One region of the Pseudoalteromonas sp. SG43-4 genome, then DNA from elsewhere that is predicted to be linked to it. Evidence: predicted binding sites of a transcription regulator. Region 1 holds the regulator's gene; each other region holds the start of a gene.
The links. The regulator MetJ, encoded in region 1, represses methionine synthesis genes. The targets are predictions, from matches to a motif close to TAGACGTCTAGACGTCTA.

Region 1 (2,285 bases):
TTTTGTAAGGCAGGAGACAAAAACGTGTTATCTGCGGCAACCAATGCACCGCATTGCTTAGCAACATCGGTAACCGCTTTAATATCGGTTAAACGAAGTACTGGGTTACTTGGAGTCTCTATCCAAATAAGCTTAGGTTTAATTGCTAAAATTTGTTGAAGGCTTTCTTCTTTTGTTAAATCTAATACTTCAAGCTTCAATAGTCCGCGTTTTTGTAACGATGTAAATAAACGATAGCTTCCACCATAACAATCATGTGGAATTACTAACGTGTCGTCACTGTTAAGTAGCTGAGTAGCTAAATGCACGGCAGCCATACCAGTGGCCGTAATTATGCCACGAGCGCCACCTTCAAGCTTAGCAAGCGTCTCTGCTAAAATATCACGATTAGGGTTACCACTGCGGCCATAATCATACTCACGCTTAGTATCAAAGTCGGCAAACGAATAAGTCGTTGATAAATAAATTGGCGGCACCACTGCACCATGATGTTTATCAGCATCAACGCCGTTACGTACAGCAATGGTCGCTTTGTTTTTTTCGCTCATATTCGTCACCTGATTAATTTGGATGTTTAGACGTCTAAAAGAGTAAGTTATCCGTTTTAATAAGTCAAAGGATTTTAAAGCTCTAGATGGCTAAAGTTAGGTAAGGCGTTTGCTAGTATCACATTTTAGCTCACAAAAGTGAGCTTATTTTTACATCCCAAATAGGCTTATTAAGATAGATCGGTATCTATTATTTGACTATCTTTTTTAAATCGATAGAATTTCACGCATATTTACACGCTTTTTATACCGTGTGAGAAATTAATAATCTGAGGCAACGATACATCTTATGGCTAAATGGAATGGTGAGTATATTCACCCATACGCAGAACACGGGAAAAAATCAGAGCAAGTTAAAAAGATCACCGTTTCGATCCCACTAAATGTATTAAAAGTTTTAACGGATGAGCGTACGCGTCGTCAAATCAACAACCTTCGCCATGCAACAAATAGTGAATTGCTATGTGAGGCGTTTTTGCATGCATTTACTGGTCAACCTTTACCAAATGACGATGACCTACGTAAAGACAACGCAGAAAAAGTACCAGAAGAAGTTAAAAAGATAATGCAAGAAATGGGTTTAGAAGTGCCTATTTTAAACGAAGAATAAATCATTACCTTTTTAATCAAAAAACCTCAGCATTGCTGAGGTTTTTTTGTTTAAGCGTTATATATTACGCCATATAGTTTTCAGGCAAGTCAATTTGCGCAACACCCGACTCTACCGCAGCAAGTGCTACAGCTTTAGCTATACGCGGTAGTAAACGCGGATCCATTGGTTTTGGAATAATATACTGCGCACCAAACTCTAGCTTATCTACGCCTGCGGCTTTTAAAACTTCTGCAGGTACAGGCTCTTTGGCAATACTACGAATAGCCTCAACTGCAGCAATTTTCATTTCATCGTTAATCGCGCTTGCACGTACATCAAGTGCACCACGGAAAATAAACGGAAAACATAAAACATTATTTACTTGGTTAGGGTAATCAGAGCGCCCTGTTGCCATAATTAAATCATTGCGTGCGCCGTGTGCAAGTGCAGGATCGATCTCTGGATCTGGGTTTGAACATGCAAACACGACCGGCTTTTCTGCCATTAGTTTTAAATCTTCGGCAGCTAACAAGTTAGGACCCGAAACACCAACAAACACATCAGCATCTGCAATTACATCTTGCAATGTGCGTTTATCGGTATTGTTAGCAAAAAGCTGTTTATATTCATTTAAATCATCGCGACGAGTATGAATAACACCTTTGCGGTCAAGCATATAAATGTGTTCACGCAGTGCACCACACTTAATTAACAGTTCCATACACGCAACTGCAGCAGCGCCTGCACCTAAACATACAATTATTGCATCTTCAATTGATTTACCTTGTACTTCTAGTGCATTTAACATGCCGGCAGCCGTAACAATGGCGGTGCCGTGTTGGTCGTCATGAAAAACAGGAATGCTACAACGCTCTATTAATGCTTTTTCAATTTCAAAACACTCTGGTGCTTTAATATCTTCAAGGTTAATACCACCGAATGTGTCAGCAATATTGGCAACCGTGTTAATAAAGTCTTCTGTTGTTTTGTGCTTTACTTCAATATCAATAGAATCAAGCCCTGCAAAACGTTTAAACAATAACGCCTTGCCTTCCATTACTGGTTTAGACGCTAAAGGACCTAAATTACCCAAGCCCAAAATTGCAGTACCATTAGTGATAACCGCAACCATGTTACCCTTACCG
Region 2 (2,285 bases), on a different contig from region 1:
GATCTTGGATCATGGTGCCCATTGCGCCATCTAAAATTAAAATGCGTTCTTTTAATGCGGCACTTATTTCGGCTTGCTTATTATTTGTAGGCGCGTTATTCGGCATAGTTGTTAGTCCTCACGTCTTGGCTAACTAAATTAATATCATACGGTGTGGTTTGGTACACGTAGTAATTTAACCAGTTCGAAAAAAGTAAAAAAGCATGGCTTTGCCACGTTTTTGAAGGTTGTTTGGTTGCATCGTCATCCGGAAAGTAATTTTCGGGCTTTGGTGCATTAGGGCTTTTTTTACAATCGCGCTCGTATTCTGCTTTTAGCGAGTCGGCGTCGTACTCTGGGTGGCCGGTTATAAACACTTGGCTACCCGATTTATTTTTAAGTAAGTAAGCCCCTACTCGCTCAGAACCTGCCAGTACAACGAGTTCTTCACAGGCGTTTATTTTATTTATATCAATATGGCCGTAGCGTGAGTGAGGTACCAAAAAGGTATCGTCGAATCCGCGAGTCAGTGCACCGTGATCAAAATAACACTGGTGAGTAAATACGCCACACAGTTTATCGTCTTTTAAATCGCGTTTTAAATTGTAACGGTGATATAACGCTGCATGCGCTGCCCAACAAGAAAATAACGTAGAGGTAACGTGTTGCTCAGCCCAATCAATAATGACCTTTAGCTCATCCCAATACGCTACATCGTCGTATTCTAAATGGGCAAGTGGCGCACCGGTTACTATTAATGCATCGTAATTGTTGTCTTTAACCTCAGAAAAATAACGGTAGAAGGTATCAAGGTGCTCTTCTGAGTTGCTGCTACTGCGGTGAGTGTCGAGGCGCAGTAGTTCTACGTTTACTTGCAAAGGTGAGTTGGCAAGTAAGCGAATAAACTGAACTTCGGTTTCTACTTTATTAGGCATTAAGTTTAAAATAGCCAAACGCATTGGGCGTATTTCTTGCGTTTTTGCACGACTTTTTGGCATTACAAATACGTTTTCTTGACGTAAACGTGCAATTGCCGGCAACTCGTCTTTTACTGTAATTGGCATACTTTACTCCTGCTCATAAAAACCGAGGCTTAATTATGAACTGAAAGTAAAAAATATCAACCTCTAGATGTATAGATGTCCAAATGAAATTTATTCATGATTTTTTTAAGATTTACTAAAAGTTATAGATGAGAGGGAATGCATTTATATTGAAGTACTTTGTTTTAGTGAATTGAAATAGCGCTACTAAAATCAGTAGCGCTATTATAATTAAAAACGATAATTTACAGATAAATTAAGAGCGTAAATATCGCCTTCATTTGTATCAAAATATTGGTATTCAGCACTTACTTGCCAGCGTTGAGTTAGCCTAAAGTCAATGCCGGTTCCGTACGTTACGCCGCCTTCATCGTAGTTTTGCTCAGTTATTAGCGTAGAATTTGTATCTGTACCAGTTATTGATTCTGCAAGGTTTTTTAAGTCGCCTTCATTGTAACTTAATTTATTTCTACCATAGCCACCAAATAAAAACACATCAGCTCGAGATGAAATTGGATAATTAGCTTTTACAAATATACTTGTTTGCAAATCAAGGCTTGAATCGATTTCGCTCTTAATGAATTCTGAACTCAGCGAACCGTCCTGTGGGTTCTGAGTGTAAACAATTCCGTTTAGAGGCGTTGACTCATCATTTAACCCAAAACCTATACGCCCTTCTAATGCAAAGTAACGCGAAAACTGATATCCAAACCGGCCGTAAAGCGTTGTAAACTGTATGCTATCACTCTCGTATACATCAATTTGCGTAGACCCTATCCCTATTCCTTGGTAATAACCATTTACGTGGAGTATGTCTGCTTGGCTCGAAAATGAGTATAAACCTAAAAGTAATGCCCCTAACCTTGTAACTATTTTCATGTTCATTCCTTTAAACCTTTGTAATATTTAATAATGTGATGTTTAACAACAAACTAAGTGTGGCCTGCCTATATAACTTGCTTATACTTTACAGCTTGTAAATATACTGTACCACTTTTGTTAAAAATGAAATGTATTTGAACAATATAAAACAATAGATTACAGAATTTTACACAATAGAAATCCTGTAATAGTAGTGTTTTTAACGAGCAATCAAAACAAAGTACCGCTTAGGTAAGTGTATTGTTCTATACAGCATTCGTTGACTGTTTCACCCGTCAGCCACTACAATACAACATTGAAATTTTTATTATTATTTGAAGGCTTTCCTCCATGGTTTTACCTGATAAATTTATATTCTCGATGAGTCGAGTATCTAAGGTT
Region 3 (2,285 bases), on a different contig from region 1:
GTACACCGTAGTAAATGTAGTTACCGCTTGCATCGTCGTGTGTTAAACCTTTAGAGCCATCCCAAATTGTTAAGTTTGAGCCTGCTAAATCGGCTGAGCCACCCATAAATTCTGGTAATAACGGACCAAATGCGTTTAATGCATTTTGCGATGCTTTACGAGACGCTGGGTTTGCAGGGTTTGCTTGTAATTGCTCAATGTACGCTTGAGATTTTTCAGCCCAATCGCCAGGCAGTTCGTTATTAATACGACGCTTATATTCAGCTGCAAGCTCTGGGTATGCTTTTGCGTATGCTGCAAATTTTTCGTCCCAGCTTGATTCAAGCTGTTGACCTTTTTCTTTGCTATCCCATTGTGCGTAAATATCATCAGGAATTTCGAACGCATCGCCAGTCCAACCTAAGAATTCGCGAGACGCTTTTATTTCGTCATCACCTAGTGGTGCACCGTGACAATCGTGGCTACCAGATTTATTAGGTGAGCCGTAACCAATAATTGTTTTACAACAAATTAGTGATGGTTTATCGGTAACACTTTTAGCTTCTGCAATTGCAGCACTTATAGCATCGCTGTCGTGGCCATCAACACCACTAATTACATGCCAACCGTATGCTTTAAAGCGAGCTGGCGTGTCATCTGTAAACCAACCTTCTACTTCACCATCGATTGAAATGCCGTTGTCATCCCAAAATGCAACAAGTTTACCCAGACCTAATGTGCCTGCAAGTGAACCAGCTTCATGAGAAATACCTTCCATAAGGCAGCCATCGCCCATAAATGCATAGGTAAAGTGATCAACAATATCGTGACCTTCACGGTTAAACTGCGCAGCTAGCGCTTTTTCAGCAATTGCCATACCTACGGCATTTGTGATCCCTTGACCTAATGGACCCGTAGTAGTTTCGATCCCTGGTGCATAGCCATATTCAGGGTGACCTGGTGTTTTAGAATGCATTTGACGGAAGTTTTTAATTTCGTCCAGTGGTAAGTCGTAACCACTTAGATGCAATAGAGAATAGATAAGCATTGAACCGTGGCCGTTTGAAAGAATAAATCTGTCACGGTCAGCCCACTCTGGATTTGTTGGGTTGTGTTTTAGATAATCGCGCCATAATACTTCTGCGATATCAGCCATGCCCATAGGGGCTCCAGGGTGACCAGATTTGGCCTTTTGTACTGCGTCCATTGACAAGACGCGAATAGCATTTGCAAGTTCTTTGCGAGATGGCATGAATTCTCCTACCTTTATGTGTATTTGCGCGGGTATTTATGTGTTTGTTTATGCACCCAAGTAACTTGGGTTTGTTTATATCGACCATTCTTACTTATTGTGGGGGCTGTGTGCAATTAAAAACCCTATAAAAGTGAGGCATTATGAATATTTTTTAAGACCAAAAAGTTATTAGTAATTTTATTTAGACGTCTAGGCGTAAAAACACTATGCAAGGTGTTTTGTTTTCGATAAAATACGCCCCTTAATTTTTTAGCGCTAATACCGACGTTTGTGAAGCGCAATATTTGTGAGCAGAAATACAATGGCAAAACATTTATTTACTTCTGAATCAGTTTCTGAAGGTCATCCGGATAAAATCGCCGATCAAATCTCTGATGCGGTACTTGATGCTATCCTAGAGCAAGACTCTCATGCCCGTGTTGCGTGCGAAACTTACGTAAAAACAGGTATGGTTATGGTTGGTGGTGAAATCACTACTAGCGCATGGGTTGATATTGAAGAAATTACACGTAAAACAGTACGTGAAATTGGCTACACGCATTCAGACATGGGTTTCGATGCAGATTCATGTGCAATTTTAAACACTATTGGTAAACAGTCTCCTGACATTAACCAAGGTGTTGACCGTACTAGCCCAGAAGAACAAGGTGCTGGCGACCAAGGTCTTATGTTTGGTTACGCATGTAACGAAACAGAAGTACTAATGCCTGCGCCAATTACTTACTCACACCGTTTAGTACAGCGCCAAGCGCAAGTACGTAAAAGCGGCGAGCTTAACTGGTTACGTCCAGATGCAAAATCTCAAGTTACTTTTGCATACGAAAATGGTAAGCCAGTAGGTATTGATGCAGTAGTACTATCTACTCAGCACAGCGAAGACATTTCGCAAAAAGATTTAGTAGAAGCGGTGATGGAGACTATCATCAAGCCGGTGCTTCCTGCAGAGCTTATTACAAGCGCGACTAAATTTTTCATTAACCCAACGGGTCGCTTTGTAATTGGCGGACCAATGGGCGATTGTGGTTTAACAGGTCGTAAAATCATCGTTGAT

Region 2: the regulator MetJ is predicted to act here: its motif matches at 1,108-1,125, upstream of metA (homoserine O-succinyltransferase).
Region 3: the regulator MetJ is predicted to act here: its motif matches at 1,417-1,434, upstream of metK (methionine adenosyltransferase).

What each region holds. Positions count from the first base shown of each region.
Region 1 covers NZ_JACJFB010000002.1:72,287-74,571, reverse strand. Annotated here, with positions in the region: gene metB (cystathionine gamma-synthase) at 1-548, opposite strand, end outside; gene metJ (met regulon transcriptional regulator MetJ) at 838-1,158, shown strand; gene H5160_RS02365 (malic enzyme-like NAD(P)-binding protein) at 1,223-2,285, opposite strand, start outside.
Region 2 covers NZ_JACJFB010000026.1:12,867-15,151, forward strand. Annotated here, with positions in the region: gene H5160_RS18430 (homocysteine S-methyltransferase family protein) at 1-106, opposite strand, end outside; gene metA (homoserine O-succinyltransferase) at 96-1,043, opposite strand; gene H5160_RS18440 (porin family protein) at 1,254-1,901, opposite strand; gene ettA (energy-dependent translational throttle protein EttA) at 2,235-2,285, shown strand, end outside.
Region 3 covers NZ_JACJFB010000015.1:68,710-70,994, forward strand. Annotated here, with positions in the region: gene tkt (transketolase) at 1-1,231, opposite strand, end outside; gene metK (methionine adenosyltransferase) at 1,536-2,285, shown strand, end outside.